2 regions of the Micromonospora sp. C51 genome follow, and region 2 is predicted to be linked to the other one. Evidence: predicted binding sites of a transcription regulator. Region 2 holds the regulator's gene; the other holds the start of a gene.

Region 1 (10,644 bases), on a different contig from region 2:
GCCCGCAGGATCTGGTGGGCGCGATCACCGGGGAGACCGGGGTCCGGGGCCGGGACATCGGCTCGATCGAGATAGCTGATCGCTTCTCCCTGGTCGAAGTGCCTCTCGACGTCGCCGACGAGGTCATCGCCGGGCTGCGCGGCAGCACCATCAAGGGCCGTAAGGCCACCGTCCGCCGCGACCGGGAGGGACGTCCCAACGAGCGCCGATTCGACGGCGGCGACCGCCGCGACCGCCGCTGAGCTCGGTCACCTTCCCGCGCCCGGGTTTCCGTCGCCTGCTGCGCCGTGCCGCGCCCCCGGTCGGGTGACCGGGGGCGCGAGCACGGTCAGGCGGCGGTGACGCGCTGCCCGCCCAACGACGCCGGGTCGATCTCGGCCGGGCGCAGCGCCAACGCGAGTACGTCGGCGACGTCGGCCAGGGTGTGCACGGTCAGCGCCTCGCGAACCTCGGTCGGCAGGTCGTCCAGGTCCGGTTCGTTGCGGGCCGGGATGATCACCTCGGTCAGTCCGGCCCGGTGAGCGGCGAGGAGCTTCTGCTTCACGCCGCCGATGGGCAGCACCCGCCCGGAGAGAGTCACCTCGCCGGTCATCCCGAACTCGGGACGTACCGGTCGGCCGCTGGCCAGCGACGCCAGGGCGGTGACCATCGTGATGCCGGCGCTGGGCCCGTCCTTGGGCACCGCGCCTGCCGGGACGTGCAGGTGGATCCGCCGCCCGGCGAGGGCGTTCGGGTCCAGGCCGAGGCGACGGCCGTTGGCGCGCAGGTAGGACAGGGCGATGTGCGCCGACTCCTTCATCACGTCGCCGAGCTGGCCGGTGAGGGTCAGCCCCGGCTCGCCATCCATGCTGGTCGCCTCGATGAACAAGACGTCTCCCCCGGCACCGGTGACCGCCAGGCCGGTGGCCACGCCAGGTGTCGCGGTGCGTTCCGCCGATTCCGGCGTGTGCTTCGGCCGGCCGAGGTAGCGGACCAGGTCGTCGGCGCCGACGCGGGCGGGCGTCGGGTCGTCGGCCAGGGTCACGGCCACCTTCCGCATGATCTTCGCCAGGGCACGCTCCAGCTGCCGTACGCCGGCCTCCCGGGTGTACTCCCCCGCGATACGACCCAGCGCCGAGGGGTCCACGTCGACCTCGTCGGCGGTCAGCCCGGCCCGCTCCCGCTGCCGGGGCAGCAGGTGGTCCCGGGCGATGGCCACCTTCTCGTCCTCGGTGTACCCGTCCAGGGTGACGAGCTCCATCCGGTCCAGCAGCGGCCCGGGGATGGCTTCCACCACGTTGGCGGTGGCCAGGAACAGCACGTCGGACAGGTCGAGGTCGACCTCCAGGTAGTGGTCCCGGAAGGTGTGGTTCTGCGCCGGGTCGAGCACCTCCAGCAGGGCGGCGGCCGGGTCGCCCGCGTACCCCGCGGAGACCTTGTCCACCTCGTCGAGCAGCACCACCGGGTTCATCGACCCCGCCTCGCGCAGCGCCCGGACGATCCGCCCGGGTAGCGCCCCCACGTAGGTACGACGGTGTCCCCGGATCTCGGCCTCGTCCCGGATGCCGCCGAGGGAGACCCGAACGAACGTCCGGCCGAGTGCCCGGGCGACGGACTCGCCGAGGCTGGTCTTGCCGACACCGGGCGGGCCCGCGAGGGCCAGTACGGCACCGGAGCCACGGCCGCCGACCACCCCGAGGTCACGCTCGGCCCGCCGGTTGCGCACCGCCAGGTACTCCAGGATGCGGTCCTTGACATCGGCCAGACCGGCGTGGTCGGCGTCGAGCACGGCGCGCGCCGCGGCCAGGTCCGTGTTGTCCTCGGTACGCGTGCTCCACGGCATCTCCAGCACCGTGTCGAGCCAGGTGCGGATCCAACCCGCCTCCGGGGAGGCGTCGCTGGCCCGCTCCAGTTTGCCGACCTCCCGCAGGGCTGCCTCGCGTACCTTCTCGGGCAGGTCGGCGGTCTCGACGCGGGACCGGTAGTCGGCCGAGCCGTCCGGGGCGTCCTCGCCGAGTTCCTTACGGATCGCGGCGAGCTGCTGGCGCAGCAGGAACTCCCGCTGCGTCTTCTCCAGTTCTTCGCGTACCTCGGAGTTGATCTGCTCGGTGACCTCCTGCTCGGCCAGGTGGTCCTTCACCCAGCCGACGAGCAGTTCCAGCCGCGCGGTGACGTCCGGCGCGGCCAGCAGTTCGGTCTTCTGCGCCAGGCTGAGCCAGGGCGCGTAGCCGGCCGAGTCGGCCAGCTCGCCGAGGTCGGTCATCCGCTCCACCGCGTCGATGACCTGCCACGCGCCGCGTTGCTGGAGCACGGAGGTGACCAGGGCGCGGTACTCGCGGGCCAGTTCCCGGGCTTTGCCGGCCGGGGCGGGTTCGTCGATCTCGGACGCCTCGACCCACAGCGCCGCGCCGGGACCGGGCACCCCGGAGCCGATGCGCGCGCGGGCGATGCCGCGGATCACGGCGGCCGGCTCGCCGCTGGGCAGCCGACCGACCTTCTCGATGGTCGCGACCGCGCCGACGGAGCCGTACTCGCCGTCCAGGCGGGGCACGGCGAGCAGCGTGTGGTCGCCGGTGGCACGGGCCGCGTCGACCGCGGCCTGGGTGGTCGGGTCGAGGGTCACCGGAATGACCATGCCGGGCAGTAGTACGGCGTCGGTCAGTGGAAGTACCGGAAGAGTTGCCATCGAACACCTGCTATCGCATATGAGTTGAGCGTGTCTGGCTCAAGTCGCGACGGGCCCCGGTTGTTCCGCCGTGTGACCCAGCACACGGCGAGCCGGCCGAGGCGCACAGATGGTCGACCGCGCCCACGCGGAGCAGATCCGGAATCGGGGATTTCGATGTCACGCAAAACGCGAACCGCCGCAGGGCGCGCTTTTGTTGCGTAATTGGCGGACGATCAGTCAAACTTTGAGCACACCCCGTCAGACACAGGGAGTAATCGACGATGGCCAAACAAGTAATCACGGTGCTGACTGACGACCTCGACGGCGGAAAGGCCGACCGTACGGTCGAGTTCAGCCTGGATGGCGTGGCGTACACCATCGACGTTTCCGACGAGAACGCGGGTGTCCTGCGGAAGGCGTTGGATCCGTTTATCAATGCCGGCCGACGACTCGGCCGTGGCGCTGCCGACACGGGCCGTAACCCACGTCGTGGCATCGGTTCGGGCACACCCGGAATGAACCGCGAGCAGAACCGCGCAGTCCGCGAATGGGCGGTCCGGAACGGCTACAAGATTTCCGAACGGGGTCGCATCCCGGTCGAGGTGGTCGAGGCGTACAAGAACCGCTGAGCAGCGGGAATGTCGCGCTGGCGCGGTTAGGGCTCGGGTCACGGCAGGATTGCACCGGCTTTCCTACCTGCAGCGGGGCCGCCCGGAAAATTCCGGGCGGCCCCGCTGTTTGGTCTCAGCCCACGGCCTCAGTCGTCGGCGTCAGTTGACCTGGATGCGCACCGCGTCGAAGGCCGGGGTCTGGTTGGCCCGCTCCGACATCGGGATGCGGTGCGAACCGTCACCGGCCCAGACCGCGCACTGCGCGGTACCGGAGTCCGGCAGGCCCGGGATCTGGATGGTCACCTGGTCCGGCTGGGCGCCGCCGCCGCCATCCTCGGTCGCGACGAAGAAGGCCGGCACCGGCTCCGGCGCAGGCGCCTCGTCCGTGTTGTTCAGCATCCGGCAGGCGGTGTGGAAGTGACCGCGGGTCAGGCCCTCCCCGTTGAGCAGCGAGCTCTCCAGGTAGTAGCCGCCCTGGCCGGCCGGGAGGAACCGGTCCCGGACCAGGTTGCGGGTGCTGACCTGGATCGAGAAACCCTCGTTGCGGTTGATCTGCTGCGGGAAGTCGGTGATCAGCAGCGACGGGTTGTTGGCCGCGGCACCGACCTCGCCGAAGGCGGTGCTGATGCAGCGGTTGCCGTTCTGGAAACCGTCGTGTGCCTGGAGCTGGCTGTTGTCGCAGTTGTTCGCCAGCACGTCGAGACCGTTGTTGTTGTTTCCGCCGTCGTTGTCCCCGTCGTTACCGCCGTTGTTACCGCCGTCGTTGCCGCCGTTGTTGTTGTCGACCGGCTGCACCTGGCAGGTGGCGAGGTTGCCGAGGCCGCGCGGCCGGGGGCCGAAGCGGTCGATGGCGATCGTGATCCGGCCGATAGTCGCTCGACGCTTGCTGGCCAGCGGATTGAGGATGGCGTTACGGATGAACCCCTCGCCGCGGTCACCCTCTGCGGCGAGCCGCTCGTCCGCCTCGGTGATCTGGGTCTGCAACGCGTTCAGGTTACGGTCCACCTCGGCGCGGGCCCGGTCGGGCACCTGCGGGAGCCGGCTGACCACGTCCGGGCAGGCCACCGCGAAAGCGCCGTCGGTCGCGCCGTCGGTGCCGTCGCGAGTCTCCTGACACTCCTCGACGGTCTGCTGCCCATCGCCCCAGTGGTTGACCACCCAGCGGCCGTTCTGCCAGGTGCGGGTCGTGGTGGCGCCCCGAGCGGCCGGCGCGGTGGCGCCGGGGCTGGGTGCGACACATTCTGCCGCCACCGGTCGCTGCTGCTGGTTTGACCGTCGGTCACCGGCCGACGAGATCTGGGTCACGGCGACGACGCCGCCGAAGACAGCGAGCGTGGCGCCAACGGCCAGAAGTCGCTTGGTCCGCGCGTTACCGGTTGGTCGGCGCGACCGGGTTGACCTGCGCATCGAATTGCTCTCCTTCTCGATCCGGTTCCTGATTCGTGACTCGACGGACCGAACGGAATCTTGGTTGGCGCGTTCGACGGGGACCGCCTGAACGCACCGGTGGCACGTCGACGAACGACGATGCCCTTTCCGCACCGTCTGCCGCACCTGCCGGTGCGGGTTGGGGAGATCCTGTCCATTCGCGGTGAGGTACGGGCCCGCTCCGACGGCGGTTCAAAGGCCGCCAACTTTTTTTCGATGTTTCTTTCCGCGCCCGGCCGGTCACCGTCCGCCCTCGCTGGACGAACGTTCAGGATGCGGTCACCGCTGGCAGAGATGGTCGTAGGCGAAATCGCCGACGAGTTCGTCGCGTCGATCCCGCAGCTGCCGAATGTCGGCCAGCAGATCGGCGAGTGGCAGCAGCGCCGACGCGCCGGACTCGATCGTCCGCAGCCGCTCGCCGACCGCGAGGACGGCCAGGTCCTCGGCCAGCCGGGCGGGTTCGATGCCACAGGAGAGGCCGTACGCCTGCACGGTCACCCGCTCCACCAGCACCTCGCCCGGACGCACCTCGGCCCAGCTCCAACCCTCGGCCGGCCCCCGCGTCCAGCGCACGTGCAACCCGCGCAGGATCGGATCGGTCAGCCGACGCGCCACGTACGCCTGCACCGCCTCGGCTCGGGCAAGCGCGCCGAGGTCGTTGACCGCTCCCTCCCGTCCGTCGGGTAGCCGGCCGACGATGTCCCGGAACCCGACGTCCGCCACGTCAGACCCGGCGGCACCGGCGGCGTACCGACGGGCGTCGACGAGGTACGCGACGATCCGCGCCCCGTGCCCGGCGGTACGCAGGGTGGCCGAGACGACCCGTAGCAGCGGCAGCCCGATCGCGGCGGCGACAGCCTCGGTGGTCCGCTCGGCCCGCCTGGCGGTGGCGTCGATCGACGGCGACCGGAACTCGACGGCGAACTCGGGCCGTCCGGTCGCCGCCGTACAGACCACCTGGTCGAACACCGCCCGGCTGGCCATGTTCCACTGGCTCGCGGTGAGACCCGGCGGCCGACGCCGGACGATCTCGCCGAGGCGCAGTCCGGCGTGTACCCGCTGCTCCGCCCGGACCTGCACGGGGGCGCGCCCGGCGTCCTCCGGCACCTGCGCCAGCCCGCGATCGTGGTCACCGATCATCGTCGTACCCATGAGTCCTCTTCAACCTCTCCTTGCCGGCCGACAGCGGCCGCGGGGCGGACGACGGTGCGCGGGCAGCTCGACAAGGCTCTCCTCCCGTCGGCCGACGAGTCTAGGATGACGATCATGCCGGCGGCTCCCCCGGCGGGCTGGCGGTGACCGGACGACGGTCCACGCCGGACCGCCCGACAGCCGGCCGAGGAGGTGGACGGGTGCGGGTGGTGTCCCTGGTGCCGTCGCTTACCGAGGCGGTGGCGGCGACCCTGCCCGGTGTGCTGGTCGGTGCCACCGACTGGTGCACCCACCCGGCGGACCTGGACGTGCCACGGGTGGGCGGCACCAAGTATCCGGACCTGGACCGGGTCCGCGCGCTGCGTCCGGACCTGGTCCTGCTCAACGTCGAGGAGAACCGACGGGCGGACGCCACCGCCCTGGCCGCGGCGGGCGTACCGATCCGGGTGACCTACCCGCGCACAGTGGACGGTGCGCTGACCGAGCTGGCCGACCTGCTTCGGGAGCTGGGATCGGCAGCGGAACCGCACTGGCTGACGAAGGCCCGCCAAGCCTGGGCCGCGCTGCCGGAAACGCCGGTCTCCCGGCGCGCGGTGGTGCCGGTCTGGCGGCGGCCCTGGGTGGTGCTCGGCGCCGACACCTTCGCCGGGGATCTGCTGCGCCGGCTCGGCGTCGACAACCCGTACGCCGAGCAGCCGGAGCGGTATCCACGACCGACCCTGCCACAGCTGCGGGACCAGGCACCGGATCTCGTCGTGCTGCCGGACGAGCCGTACCGCTTCACCCGCGACGACGGGCCGGAGGCGTTTCCCGGCATTCCCTGCGCCCTGGTGTCCGGCCGGCACCTGACCTGGTACGGCCCGTCGTTGGCGGAGGCTCCCGCACTGCTGTCCGCCCAGCTCGCCGATCTGTACGTCGCCCGCTGACCACTGCGCCGGACGGTCGTCGAGGACCGGCACCGGTCACCGGTCCCGGGGAACACGGGTCGAAGGTCCCGGCCGGCAACGGCCCGCTGGCCCTGATCGCCGCCGGCTCCCCGGGCGTCCAATGGAAGTGCCACCGGGACACGCGGTGCGAAGCAGAGAAGGGACGTGGACATGATGACCGCGATGATCGAGCGGAACACCGCCGCCAAGACCCCGGTGGCCGAGACCAACCAGGAGCAGAACCTCCGCACCCGGGCCACCCGCTACCTGCTCGCCGGGCTCCGCCTGGCGCTCGGTTGGGTCTTCCTCTGGGCCTTCCTGGACAAGGTGTTCGGCCTGGGGTTCGCCACCGAGGCGAAGAACGCCTGGATCAACGGGGGCAGCCCGACCAAGGGCTTCCTCAGCTTCGGTGCCGCCGGCCCGTTCCAGGGCTTCTACAACAGCATCGCCGGAGCCGCCTGGGCCGACTGGCTGTTCATGATCGGTCTGGCCGCCATCGGTACGGCACTGCTGCTCGGTATCGGGGTGCGCGTCGCCGCCGCGGCCGGTGGTCTGCTGCTGGTGCTGATGTGGACGGCCGTCCTGCCTCCGGAGAACAACCCCTTCATGGACGACCACCTCGTCTACGCCGGCGTGCTGGCCCTGCTCGCGGTGACGAACGCCGGTGACACCTGGGGCCTGGGCCGCACCTGGGCACGACTGCCGATCGTCAAGCGGTTCGGCTGGCTCCGCTGACCCTGATCACCTCCCCCACGGCGGGCGTCACCTACCGGTGACGCCCGCCGCACCGCGTCCGGCGCGCTCGGCCACCGGTGGCCCACATCGGTCCACGGGGCGCGCCGGGCCGTAGCATCCGGCAGGATTGTGCTGAGACGGAACCGACGCACCAGGAGAATCCGCATGAACCAGGCAGCGAGCAAGCCCGAGATCGGTCCGATCGAGGGCGCCCCGCCGGCCGACCTCGTGATCGAGGACATCACCGTGGGCGAGGGCCCGGAGGCTGAGGCCGGGCAGGTGGCCCGGGTGCACTACGTCGGGGTGTCGCACTCCACCGGCGCGGAGTTCGACGCCTCCTGGAACCGGGGCGAGCCGTTCGACTTCCCGCTCGGCGGTGGACGGGTCATCGCCGGCTGGGACCAGGGCGTGGTGGGGATGCGGGTCGGCGGTCGACGCCGGCTGACCATCCCGCCGCACCTCGGGTACGGCAGCCGCGGTGCCGGTGGCGTCATCAAGCCCAACGAGACCCTGGTCTTCGTGGTGGACCTGCTCGGCGTCCGCTGACCGCACGCGTCCGGCGCCGGCCCGTGCCCGGCGCCGGACGCGTCGTCGGAACCCCGCACCCGGTGCGCCACCTGACGGGTGGCACGCCGCCGGTCACGCCGCGGCGAGCACCCGCTCCGGCGTCGTGCCGACGACCGGGATGACCCGCCCCAGGCCGGTGGCCCGCAGCACCCGCTCGACCAGAGGCGGTGGGTCGACCAGCACCAGGTTGCCGCCCTGCGATCGCACCCAGAGCCGAGCCGCGACCAGTGTGCGGACCCCGGCCGCGGAGAGCAGCCGGACCCCGGAGAGATCCACCCGCAACTCGGTGCGGGTGGGGGCCGCCCAGAGAGCGGCGCGGAACGCCGCGACCGTGGCGATGTCGATCACACCGACCACGCGAACGCACACCGCGTCGTCGGACACCCTGGTCTCGACGTGGAACCGTTCCTCGCGCTCTCGCATACGACGAACCTATCCCTCACCACCGACACTTCCGCCCTGCTGAAAGACGGTTCCGGGTAAGCCCAGGGCATGACCCCCAGGCCGGCCGGGTCCACCCTAGGGACGACCCCCGGCCCCTGGGTGACCGCCTTGCGGAGACCACCAGAGGTGCCGGGCCGACCCGCGGGCGGGTGGCCCGGCGCGTACGTCTGGTCAGCCGCCGCTCGCCGACGGCTGCGGTTCGGGCGAGCCTCCGGCAACCGCCCCCGGGTCGGGCGCCTGGGTCGGCGTGGGCCGCAGGCCGGCCGGCACCGGCAGCGCGCTGCCCTTGGCGAACTGCTCCCAGCTGACGTTCCACGCCGTCCAGCCGTTGCCCTCGTTGAGTTCGACCTCGGTGCCCTTGACGGTGACCAGGTCACCGACCTGGGTGATGCCCATCAGCCAGTCCGCGTTGGCCGCCGACAGGTTGGTGCATCCGTGGGACACGTTGGTGTAGCCCTGATCCCCCTCCGACCAGGGCGCGCCGTGGATGAACTCACCACCCCAGGTGAGTCGCTGCGCATCCTCGACGTCGACCACGTACGGATCGGCCGAGCCCCGCGTGTCGAACGTGGTGAAATCGTGCTTCTCCATGATCACCATCTTGCCGCTGGAGGTGGGCGTGCTCGGCTTGCCGAGACTGACCGGCAGCTTGCGCAGCAACTTGCCGTCCCGGAGCACCGACATCTGCTTGCTCGCGTTGTCGATCTCCAACTCGACCTGCCGACCGATCTTCGAGGTGGCCCGCCGGTCGGCGTCGCCGACGTGCTCCTTGCCGATCGGCAGGCCCTCCAGCGCCGAGCGGACCTTGATCGATGTACCGGGCCGCCAGAAATCGGGCGCTCGGTAATAGACCTGGCTGCCGTCGGACACCCAGGACCAGGTGCCCGGCTGTGGCGGATCCGTTTTCACGAACAAACGGCGTTGCACCTCCGCCCGCGCCTCTTTGGGAATTGGCGGGTCGAAGGCGACGGTTACCGGCATGGCCGTTCCGTACGTCCGGTCACCGGCGAAATACAACGTGCTGACAATGGCCGGTTTGGATGATTTCGGCTGCGTCGTGAAGGTCGTCCTGCGGGTGACCGTCTTCCCGGAGTTGCCGGTCGCGGTGACCTCCGCGGTGTACGTCCGCTTCGGTTCCAGGGTCCGGCTCGGCACCCACCCGGAGCCGTCCTCACGCGGCTCGGCCGCGACCGTCGCGCCCTTGTCGTCGGTGATCCGCACGGCGGTGACCTGCCCGTGCTTGACCGTGGTGCCGATCTCCCCGGTGACCGGCACGTCCCGAGTCCCCTCGGCCGGCGTCACGGACAGTTCCGGGTTGGCTCGCGCCTCGGCGGGCTGCCCGGCCCTGCGATCGCCGGTGCACGCGCCCAGCGCCAGCGGTGCCGCCGCGACACTCACCGCCAACAGCGTCAGTCGCCGCCTCAACATCATGATGCGTCCCCCCGTTATAGCCGCGTCCTCCGCCACATTCTCCCTAGCTCGGCACCGACGTTTTTGCGATTTCGAACAAGAGCGGGGACATTGCATGGAGAACCGTTTCCGTAATCGCACCCAGGCGAACGGAAAATGCCAGCGAAGACGGTACGGGCGATACTCGGTCGACTGTCGCGTTATGTCCGGCGGCGTACCACTGATCCGGTCCGCGGGTCCGCGCCCGGCGGGCGGTCGATCACAGGTTCGCCGTCCCGGCCGCGGACGGAACGGCGAACCTGCCTGATCGACCTGGGCCGTCAGACCGTGGCGATCAGCAGCGCGGGCTGCTCGACACAGTCCGCCACATGCCGCAGGAACCCGCCGGCCACGCCGCCGTCGCAGACCCGGTGGTCGAAGGTGAGGCTCAGCTGTGTCACCTTTCGGACCGCGAGCTGGCCGTCGACGACCCACGGCTTGTCCACGATGCGGCCGATGCCGAGCAACGCGGCCTCCGGGTGATTGATGATCGGGGTCGAGCCGTCGACGCCGAACACCCCGTAGTTGTTCAGCGTGAAGGTCCCCCCGGTCAGCCGGGCCGGTGGCAGCTCGCCCGCCCGGGCCGCAGCGGTGGTGGCCGCGAGTTCGGCAGCCAGTTCGGTGGTGGTGAGCCGCTCGGCGTCCCGCAGCACCGGCACCACCAGGCCTCGGTCGGTCTGGGCGG
Region 2 (10,644 bases):
GGCACCAGGGCCGCGAAGACGGCCCGGACCGTCGTCGCCGCGACCGCCCGTCGTCTCGAGGTGGCGGCGAGGAAGTCGCCCACGAATTCGCGTACCGCCGCCTCCCGGTCCGTCTCGGCGACCTCGTACACGCTGCCGAGCAGGGCCGCACCGAGCATCTCCGCGTCGAGGGCCGAGTCGAGCTTGGTCACGTCGCGTGCGGCGTGCAGCACCGCGTCGTAGGGGGTCTGTGGCGTGGCCATGACCCGACCCTACGCCGATCGCGCGGTGTCCAGGAACGTTCAGCGGCCGGGTCAGCGGTGTCGGGCAACCTCGAGGACGGTGCGTGCGTCGGCGTGCGCGGCGATCACGGCCCGCACCGGGGCCAGCACCTGCTGTTCGCCGACGCTGGCGACGGCCCGGGTCAGCTGCGCCTCCGCCCGGTGACGGGCCTGCCGGGCGGCCCACCTCACCAGCGGGCGGGTCAGGGCCGCCACGATCAACCCGGTCAGCAACCCGCCGAGCAGCAGCAGGGTCGGCACCGGTACCTCACCGACCATCGGGTGACGCAACTCCGGCAATCCGAGAGCCCGCACCGCGTAGCCGAGGACCAGCCAGCCCAGCCCGGCCACCGCGGCGAAGGTCGCCAGCCACTGCACCCCGCCCACCAGTCGCCACCACGCACGAGGACGGTCGACGCCGAGGTCGGTGCTGGCGAGCGCGCCGTCCAAGGCGTCCGGCAGGTCACCGAGGCGGGACCGGGCCGCTGCCGCCATCGCGTCAGGCCAGGCGTTCGGCAGCCCGTCCCCGGCCCGGTCGGCCACCGTCCGCAACGCCAGTGCCAGTGCGGACTTGTCGGCCGCGTTGGGCTCGGGTACGGAGGTGGCGGCCACCAGGCTCTCCGCCGGGTCACCACCGGCCCGCCGGTCGGGCAGGTGCAGCCGGCGCAGCGGGTCGGCCCGCAGTCGCCGCCAGAGCCGTAGCAACGGCCAGCCGGTGGCTGCTGCGGCGCGATGCCGGTACGCCTGCTCGACCGCCGCCACGACGGTCGGCACTCCGGCTGCCCGGCACAGGGCACGGTCCAACGCGGTGACCGCGGGATCGTCGGCGGCGAGTGCGGTGCGGGGCGCGCCGACCATGTCGTCCAGCGCGGTGACGACGGCGTCCACATCACCGGAGAGACGACGCAGCGCGGCCTGGCGTTCGGCGACGGCGCGTTCCAGCGCCGCCCGCAACCGCTCCGGGCCCTCCGGGTCGGCGACGGTGGTGGCCAGCAGCGGTACCCCGTCGAGCCCGTCCGCGTCGAGCAGGCGGCGCAGGTCGGCCAGTACCCGGGGCACCTCGGCGGGCGGCAGCCGGTCGGTCTGGTTGAGCACGACCAGGGTCACGTCCCGGTGCCGGTGGAACTCGCGGAGGTAGCTACGGTGCATCACCCGGTCGGCGTACTTCTGCGGGTCGACCACCCAGACCACCAGGTCCACCAGGCCGAGCAGCCGGTCCACCTCCAGCCGGTGCGCGTGGTCGACGGAGTCGAAGTCCGGCAGGTCGAGCAGGATCAGCCCGTGCAAGGTGGACTCGTCGTCGCCGTCGAGCAGGCTCTCCCGGACGAAGCGGTGGCGGGGCAGCACGCCGAGCCAGTCGAGCAGCCGGGTGCCCCCGTCGAGCGGGCCCCACACGCAGGCGTGCGTGACACCGGTGGTGGGCCGGCGTACCCCGACGGGTGAGAGGGCCATCCGGGCCATCGCGTTGAACAGGCTCGACTTGCCGCTGCCCGTGGCTCCGGCCAGCGCCACCACGGTGTGGTCGCGGGAGAGCGCCAGTCGGGTCCCGGCGCGTTCGACAAGGGTGCGGGCCGGCACCAGCGGAGTGTCCGGCAGGTGGCCGTCGACGATGCCGAGGAACCGCCGTACCGCCTCCAGCCGGGCGACCAGTTGGTCGGCGTCCACCCGCCCGTCGGCGATTCGCAACGCCTCGCGGAGGCGTCCGCCCATGCCGGTCACGGCCGCTCCTCATCGGTCAGCTGGGCGTCGACGCCCGTCGTCTGGGCGCTGAGCACGGGTGCGGCGTCGGCGAAGCCGCTGCCCAACCGGGCCGCCTCCACCCGTTCGGCCGCCTGGCGCAGCGACGTCGCGTTCTGTGCCGGCGGTCGGGCCTGCCGGGTCCGGGCGAGATAGCGGGTGGCCTCGGCGTCCAGCAGCACCGTCACCCGCTCCAGCAGGTCCTCCCGGGCCTTTCTGGCCAGCGTACGCACGGCCTGATCACCGAAGATCGCCTGAAGGACCGCCTGACCGGCGAGGGTGGTGCCGGCACCGGTGGCCACCTCCAGCCCGGTCGGGATGAAGGCGGTGGAGGCGAAGACCGCGATCATCACGGCCAGCCCGGTGGCGTTCACCGCGTACGCCGCGGTCCGCGCCACGAAGCGCCGGTCGCCACCTTCGGCCCGGACCAGTTCCAGCACGCCGCGCTGCCAGTCGCGGACCAGGCGCTCGGCGCGCTGCGGCAGGTCGGCGGCATGGTGGGCGAGGTCGGGTTCGAGCAGGGCCGCGCCGGCCGGGTGCGCCTTCCAACCGGTGTACGCGTGCTCGGCCGCCTCGGCGGCCACCCCCCGCAGCAGGGTGACAAGTTGCGACTCGATCGCGTCCCGCAGCTCGACGGCGGGGGCCGGGCGCCCGGAGAAGGCGGCCATGACGCGGTCCCGCAGCCGGCCGATCCGTGCCTCAAGGGTGCGGAAGAGGTCGCTGGTGCCGATGAACTCCTGCCAACGGGCGAGCACCTCGCCACGGAGCAGTCGACCGTCGCGCAGCCCCTGGTCGACGGTCCGGTTAGCGGCCCGGTACGCCGCACGTACCCGGTCGTCCAGCGCGTCGGCGGCGGCGACCTGCTCGTCGGCGGCGAGGGCCAGGCTCTCGACGGTGGGTTGCAGCAGGGCCAGCGCGCCGCCCAGCGTCTGCCGGACCACTGCCGAACGGGCCTCCGCGTCGGCGGCGAGCCGGGCGAACCAGTCGGCCAGCGGTGCGGTGCTGCGGCCCGGTAGCAGCCCCTGCCCGTCGATCCAGGTCTCCGGGAGCACGAACAGCGGGGCGGCCTCGAGACCCTGCTCGGCGAGCATCTCGGCGAGATGGGCGGCCACCTCGTCGGTCGCCTCGGCCGGGACCCGGTTGAGTACCAGGGCGAGTACCGCGCCCCTGGTCCGGGCGTTGTGCAGCAGCTCCCAGGGGACGGCGTCGGCGTACCGGGCGGCGGTGGTGACGAAGAGCCAGAGGTCGGCGGCGGCGAGCAGCTGGTTGGCCAGGGCCCGGTTGGCGTCGACCACCGAGTCGATGTCGGGGGCGTCCAGGAACGCCAGCCCCGGAGGGAGTGCCGGGGCGGTGACCAGATGCAGGGTGCGGGGATCGTCGCTGGGCTGGTTGGTGCGGGTCAGCCCGGGCAGCAGCTCCCCCCGGCGGAACCAGGCCGCGTCTGCCGGGTTGCAGACCAGTACCGGGGACCGGGTGGTCGGCCGCAGCACCCCGGCGGCGCTGACCCGGGCCTGCACCAGGCTGTTGACCAGGGTCGACTTGCCGGCGCCGGTGGATCCGCCGACCACCACGAGCAGCGGTGCGTCGAGGCGGGTCAGGCGGGGCAGCAGGTAGTCGTCGAGCTGGTCGGCGAGGGCGGCGACGGTGCGCGCGGCCAGCTCGGCCGAGGGCAGGGCCAGCGGGAACCGGGCCGCCCCGATCGCGGCGCGCAGGCTGGTCAGGGCGTCTGGCAGGGTGTCGTCCCCGGTGGGCGCGGGCCGGTCCTCGCCGGCGCCGGTGGACCCGGTGCGGGCTGCGACGGCGGGCGCGCCGGACGGTGAGGCGGAATCGCCGTGCGTCGTCACCGCTAAAGCGTGCCCGACCGACACAAGGTAAGACAACCGGTCGGTAGGAATGCCGAGTTGCGCCGACCCGACTCAACCCTGACTTGACGATTTCCGGGGGCGTGGCACTATTGAGTCAAGTTCACTCAACTTGAGGTGGGGTCGCTGCGGACGGCAGGCGCCGCGCAGCGAGGACGGGAGGGCCCGTCACCTGCTCAACGTAACGAAGCGAGGAAGCGAAGATGGCACGTGCGGTCGGTATCGACCTCGGCACGACGAACTCCTGCGTCAGCGTTCTGGAGGGCGGTGAGCCCACCGTCATCGCCAACGCTGAGGGCTCGCGGACGACCCCGTCGATCGTCGCGTTCGCCCGTAACGGCGAGGTGCTCGTCGGTGAGGTCGCCAAGCGCCAGGCGGTGACGAACCCGGACCGGACGATCCGCTCGGTCAAGCGGGAGATCGGCACCAACTGGTCCGTCGACATCGACGGCAAGAAGTACACCCCGCAGGAGATCTCGGCCCGGACGCTGATGAAGCTCAAGCGGGACGCCGAGGCCTACCTGGGCGAGCAGATCACCGACGCGGTGATCACCGTCCCGGCCTATTTCAACGACGGCCAGCGGCAGGCCACCAAGGAGGCTGGCGAGATCGCCGGCTTCAACGTGCTGCGGATCGTGAACGAGCCGACCGCGGCCGCCCTGGCGTACGGGCTGGACAAGGGCTCCAAGGAGCAGACCGTCCTGGTCTTCGACCTCGGTGGCGGCACCTTCGACGTGTCGCTGCTGGAGTTGGCCGAGGGCGTCATCGAGGTCAAGTCGACAAGCGGTGACAACCTCCTCGGTGGTGACGACTGGGACCAGCGGATCATGGACCACCTGGTGAAGACCTTCCGGGGTGAGCACGGCATCGACCTGTCGCAGGACAAGATGGCGATGCAGCGGCTCAAGGAGGCCGCCGAGAAGGCCAAGATCGAGCTGTCCGCCGCCACCACCACCAACATCAACCTGCCGTACATCACCGCCGGTGCCGCCGGCCCGCTGCACCTGGACGTGACCCTCAGCCGGGCCGAGTTCCAGCGGATGACGCAGGATCTGCTGGACCGCTGCAAGGGCCCCTTCGAGCAGGCCGTGAAGGACGCCGGGATCAAGGTCTCCGACGTCGACCACGTGATCCTCGTCGGTGGCTCGACCCGGATGCCGGCCGTGACCGACCTGGTCAAGCAGCTCACCGGCAAGGAGCCCAACAAGGGCGTCAACCCGGACGAGGTCGTCGCCGTGGGTGCCGCCCTTCAGGCCGGCGTGCTCAAGGGCGAGGTCAAGGACGTCCTGCTGCTCGACGTGACGCCGCTGAGCCTGGGCATCGAGACCAAGGGTGGCATCTTCACCAAGCTCATCGAGCGCAACACCACCATCCCGACCAAGCGCTCCGAGGTGTTCACCACCGCCGACGACAACCAGCCGTCGGTGCTGATCCAGGTCTTCCAGGGCGAGCGTGAGATCGCCGCGTACAACAAGAAGCTCGGCACCTTCGAGCTGACCGGCCTTCCGCCGGCCCCGCGCGGCGTGCCGCAGATCGAGGTCACCTTCGACATCGACGCCAACGGCATCGTCAACGTCCACGCCAAGGACCTGGGTACCGGCAAGGAACAGAAGATGACGATCACCGGCGGCTCCTCGCTGCCGAAGGACGACATCGAGCGGATGCGCCGGGACGCCGAGGAGCACGCGGAGGAGGACAAGCGCCGCCGTGAGGAGGCCGAGACCCGCAACGTGGCCGAGGCCCTGCAGTGGCAGACCGAGAAGTTCCTCGCCGAGAACGGTGAGAAGCTCCCCGCCGAGAACCGCGAGAAGCTCAACGAGGCCCTCGGCGAGCTGCGTGGCGCTCTCGGTGGCAGCGACATCGAGAAGATCAAGTCGGCGCACGAGCGGCTCGCGCAGGTCTCCCAGGAGGCGGGCTCGCTGCTCTACGCCCAGCAGGCCGAGCAGTCCCAGGCGGGCGGCGAGGCCGGTCCCGGCGCGGCCGGTGGTGCCGACGCGACCGGTGGCGCGCAGGCCGGCGGCGCACGGCCCGGCGCGGACGACGTGGTCGACGCGGAGATCGTGGACGAGGACAAGAAGTGACGGTCCTGGCCACCCGAACGCACGGGCAGAGGGATGAGGTAGTCGTATGACGGAGAAGCCACGAGCCGCCGACCCGGGTGACACCGGGTCGGCGCCGGGTGGCTCGGCGTCCGAGCCGGCCACCGGCGACGCGCCGCGGGTCGTCATCCGCAACAACCGCAAGATCAGTCAGATCCGCGAGCCCGACGGTACGGCGGCGGACGCCGGACCGGACGTGCCAGCGGAGGGCCTGGTCGAGGAGGCCGAGGTCGTGGTCGACTCGATCGAGGTCGAGGCGAGCGCGCTCAGCGACGCGTCCACCGAGGGTCCGCCGGTCGTGGACGCGCCGGCACAGCCGGTCGGGGAGCCGACCGAGCCGACCGTCGGCGGGCTGGGTGCCGAGCTGGAGGCGCTCCGCGCCGAGCTGGACGAACGCACCCGCGACGTGCAGCGGGTGTCGGCCGAGTACGCCAACTACCGCAAGCGGGTCGAGCGCGACCGTGGCCTGGTCACCGAGCAGGCCACCGGATCCGTGCTCGCCGCGCTGCTGCCGATCCTGGACGATCTCGACCGGGCCCGGGAGCATGGCGATCTGGTCGGCCCGTTCGGTTCGGTGGCCGAGCAGCTCATCACCGCGCTGGGCAAGTTCGGGCTGACCCCGTTCGGCGAGCAGGGCGATCCGTTCGACCCGACGCGGCACGAGGCGGTGGCCCACCAGACCTCGTCCGACGTCACCGAGCCGACCTGCGTGCAGGTGATGCGTCGGGGCTACCAGGTCGGTGAGCGACTGCTGCGGCCCGCGCTGGTCGCGGTCGCCGACCCGGAATAGTGCGCGACGGTGATCCGGCCGCCCCGCTCGCCGAGACCCGGCGGGCGGGGCGGACCGGGCCCGGAGGTGGGGAGGAGGTGTACGGGTGAGTTCGAAGGACTGGATCGAGAAGGACTACTACGCGGTCCTGGGCGTGGCGAAAGCCGCACCGGCTGATGAGATCAAGAAGGCGTACCGCAAGCTGGCCCGCGAGTCGCACCCGGACCACAACCCCGGCGACGCCAAGGCCGAGGAACGCTTCAAAGCGGTGTCCGAGGCGTACGCGGTGCTCGGCGACGACGCCAAGCGCCGCGAGTACGACGAGATGCGCTCGCTCTTCGGCTCGGGCGCGTTCCGGCGTGGCGCCCGTCAGGGCGGCCAGCCGGGCGGTGCGCCGTTCGACGTCTCCGACCTGTTCGGTGGTGCGCAGCCGGGCGGCGGCCGGTTCGCCGGTGGCAACATCTCCGACCTGTTCAGCTCGATCTTCTCCGGCGGTGGCGGGGCTGCGGGCGCACCAGGTCCGGCTCGGGGCCGGGACATCGAGACCGAGGTGGCGCTCGACTTCAACGACGCGGTACGCGGCGTGACCCTGCCGCTGACGCTGCGCGCGCCCGGCGTCTGCGACACCTGCCACGGCAACGGTGCCAAGCCCGGCACCGTGCCACGTACCTGTCCGGTCTGCCACGGTGCCGGGGTCACCAACCGGAACCAGGGTGCGTTCAGTTTTTCCGAGCCCTGCCGCAACTGTCAGGGCGTGGGCACGGTGGTGGACGAGAAGTGCCCGGAGTGCCAGGGCACCGGCGGAGTCACCAAGACCCGTACGCTCAACGTCCGCTTTCCCGCCGGGGTGGCCGACGGCCAGCGGATCCGGCTGGCCGGCCGAGGCGAGCCGGGTGAGCGCGGCGGTCCGGCGGGTGATCTGTTCGTGCACGTGAAGGTTCGCCCGGACGAGGTCTTCGGGCGTACCGGCGACGACCTCACCCTGACCGTGCCGATCACATTCGCGGAGGCCGTCCTCGGCACCGACCTGCGGGTGCCGACGCTCGACGGTCCGGTGACCCTGCGGGTGCCGCCAGGTACGCCGAGCGGTCGCATCCTGCGGGCCAGGGGCAAGGGGGTCAGCCGCCGGGACGGACAGCAGGGCGATCTGCTGGTCACCCTGGACGTGGTGGTGCCAGCGCGGATCTCGGACGAGGCGCGGGCCGCGCTGGAGACGTTCGCCGAGCAGACCCCGCCGGCGGCCCGGGAACATCTCGACGCGCGGGTGCGTCGGTTCGGTTGATCGGTGAAGCGGTGCGGAGGTGAGCGGGATGGACGGGTTCGTCGGCTCGGATGACCCGGCATACGAGGCCAAGGTGCTGATGATCTCGGTTGCGGCGCGGATGGCGGGCATGCATCCGCAGACACTGCGCCAGTACGACCGGCTCGGCCTGGTGCAGGCCGGCCGGGCGGCCGGTGGCGGGCGGCGGTACAGCGTCCGGGACGTGGTGCTGCTGCGCGAGGTGCAGCGGCTCAGTCAGGACGACGGCGTCAACCTCGCCGGGATCAAGCGGATCATCGGGTTGGAGCAACTGCTGGAGCAGGCACAGCAGCGGGTCGCCCAGCTGGAGGCGGAACTCGACGCCGCGTACCGCCGGATGGCCGAGCTGGAGTCGCTGGCCCGCTTCCCCGGTCGGGATCTCGTCCCCACCAACCAGACCTCGACCGCCCTGGTGGTCTGGCGTCCCCGACGCAGCTCCGGGCGCTGACGGCCGCTACGGCGAAAGGGGTGTGGCTCCGACGGAGCCACACCCCTTTCGCGTGTCCGCGGGTGCTGCGCCGCTCGTGGTTCCGGAAACCCGAGCGAGAGACAGGTTGCCTCGACTAGTCTTCAGAAATCAGGTCTAAACCATCTCAATCCGGACTCCGAACTGGCGGGGGGAGCCATGACGGAATCGGCGAGGAAGGTGGCCGAGGAGACGGAGCAACGCCTCGACGACCTGGCTGAGAACGTCCAGCACCGGTTCGACCGGATCACCAAGGGACGCTTCTCCGACCAGGTCCAGGCCGGCAGGTTCAGCGGCCGGGGCGATCGGGTCGCCGCGGACAGCGGCCGGGTCGGCCATGGTGCCGGCCAGGTGCGCAGCGATCAGCACCGTCGCGAGCGGGGCGGGTCGCGCTGACGATCCGCCGACGTGCGGGCCGGGAGCCACGGGGGGTCCCGGCCCGTTCGGCGTTCAAAGTCGGCGGTTCTCCCGCACCAGCCCGCCCTCGCACCACTCCCGGTACACGAAAAGCTCCGGTCGGGTCAGCAGTACCCGACTGTTGTGCGCCCAGGTGCGCATCATCTCGTCGCCGTTGCGCTCGGCCTGGTCGACCAGCTTCCGGAAGCGGCGCTTCGGATGTGCCCGGAAGTTCGTCCGGATCCCGTCGGCGGCGTAGATGTAGAGACAGTGCAGCGCGAACCGACGCGCCGGACAGCGGGTGTCCATGGCGAGTTCGAACAGCGTCATCACCAACCGGTCACCGGAGACCAGCAGGTCCCAGTCCGGCGGCATCGACGTCAACGGGACGGAATCGGGGTGGTAGGCCCACGCTCGCAACTCCGCCGGGGTTGGGTCGACGGGGTTGGCGAAGCCGTGGAACGCTGACTCCTGCACGCTCACCGGCCAACCTTCCGCTTTCGCCCGCGGGGGCGTCCGCCCACCGCGAACCCTGGCTGCTGGGGCGACACGTTAACGCGGTACCGGTGAGTACCGGTAGCCCCTACGGGAAGCAATTCGGCATCTCTTGGTCGACGCGGGCCCTCCGGACGGTGGAATCGGCTGATTCGACGCTCACGCTCGGTTCGACGCGGCCGCCGCCCGGGCCCGCTGCGCCGCGGCTCGGGCCCGTAGCCAACCCTTGAACCAGGCGAGGTCGGGCAGCCGGGCCAGCACCGGCCCGGTGACGACCGTGATCAGCACGTACGTCGCCGCCAGTGCCGCCAGTTTCGGTGAAACGGTGCCGGAGGCCACCGCGATTCCGGCGATGACGATGGAGAACTCGCCCCGGGGTACCAGTGCCAGGCCGGCGCGCCAGCGGCCCGGTTCGGCGATGCCCGTCCGCCGGGCGGCCAGGTAGCCGGTAAGCGTCTTGGTCCCCATGGTGGCCAGCGCGAGCAGCAGCGCCGGTAGCAGCACCGGTGGGATGTGCCGTGGATCGGTGGCGAGGCCGAAGAAGACGAAGAACACGGCGGCGAAGAGGTCCCGCAGCGGAGTCAGCAGCTCGGTTGCGTGGTGGGCGACCGGCCCGGAGAGCGCGATGCCGACCAGGAACGCGCCCACCGCCGCCGACACCTGCAACTTCGCGGCGACCCCGGCGACCAGGAGGGTCAGTCCGAGTACCCCGAGCAGCAGTGCCTCGGCGCTGCCGGCCGACAACGCCCGGGAGAGGACGTTGCCATAACGAAGGGCCACCACCAGCACGGCGATCACGGTCAGCACCGCGACGGCGAGGGAGACACCGCCCTTGACGAATCCGACTCCGGCCAGCAGAGCGGTCAGCAGTGGCAGGTAGAAGGCCATCGCGAGGTCCTCGACCACCAGCACGGAGAGGATCACGGGGGTCTCCCGGTTACCGAGTCGACCCAGGTCGGCCAGAACCTTGGCGATCACCCCCGAGGACGAGACCCAGGTGATCCCGCCGAGCACCACCGCAGCCACCCAACCCCAACCGAGCAGCAGCGCGAATGCCGCACCGGGCAGCGCGTTCAACAGCGCGTCGAGCAGTCCTGCCGGCGCGGCCGACCGCAGGCTGCCCACGAGTTCGTCGGCGGAGTACTCCAGGCCGAGCATCACCAGCAGCAGGATCACACCGATCTCGGCGCCGATCGCGAAGAACTCCTCGCTGGCGCTTAGCTCCAGCACGCCGCCGTGACCGAAGGCCAGCCCCGCCAG

What was found. The regulator HspR, encoded in region 2, represses chaperone genes until heat shock. The targets are predictions, from matches to a motif close to TTGAGTNNNNNNNACTCAA.
Region 1: lon (endopeptidase La) is a predicted target of HspR. The motif match lies at 2,690-2,708, and genes of this name have one in related genera.

Annotation. Positions count from the first base shown of each region.
Region 1 is NZ_JAGPXQ010000004.1:256,532-267,175, forward strand. It holds gene KBX50_RS08100 (DEAD/DEAH box helicase) at 1-242, shown strand, start outside; gene lon (endopeptidase La) at 329-2,665, opposite strand; gene KBX50_RS08110 (Lsr2 family protein) at 2,929-3,276, shown strand; gene KBX50_RS08115 (hypothetical protein) at 3,418-4,665, opposite strand; gene KBX50_RS08120 (DUF2726 domain-containing protein) at 4,966-5,838, opposite strand; gene KBX50_RS08125 (helical backbone metal receptor) at 6,039-6,764, shown strand; gene KBX50_RS08130 (DoxX family membrane protein) at 6,939-7,499, shown strand; gene KBX50_RS08135 (FKBP-type peptidyl-prolyl cis-trans isomerase) at 7,665-8,045, shown strand; gene KBX50_RS08140 (anti-sigma factor antagonist) at 8,139-8,489, opposite strand; gene KBX50_RS08145 (Ig-like domain-containing protein) at 8,682-9,941, opposite strand; gene KBX50_RS08150 (dihydrolipoamide acetyltransferase family protein) at 10,241-10,644, opposite strand, start outside.
Region 2 is NZ_JAGPXQ010000017.1:83,880-94,523, forward strand. It holds gene KBX50_RS18505 (hypothetical protein) at 1-242, opposite strand, end outside; gene KBX50_RS18510 (GTPase) at 294-1,970, opposite strand; gene KBX50_RS18515 (GTPase domain-containing protein) at 1,976-3,841, opposite strand; gene dnaK (molecular chaperone DnaK) at 4,063-5,940, shown strand; gene grpE (nucleotide exchange factor GrpE) at 5,987-6,748, shown strand; gene dnaJ (molecular chaperone DnaJ) at 6,834-8,009, shown strand; gene KBX50_RS18535 (heat shock protein transcriptional repressor HspR) at 8,038-8,475, shown strand; gene KBX50_RS18540 (hypothetical protein) at 8,653-8,889, shown strand; gene KBX50_RS18545 (hypothetical protein) at 8,944-9,372, opposite strand; gene KBX50_RS18550 (cation:proton antiporter) at 9,544-10,644, opposite strand, start outside.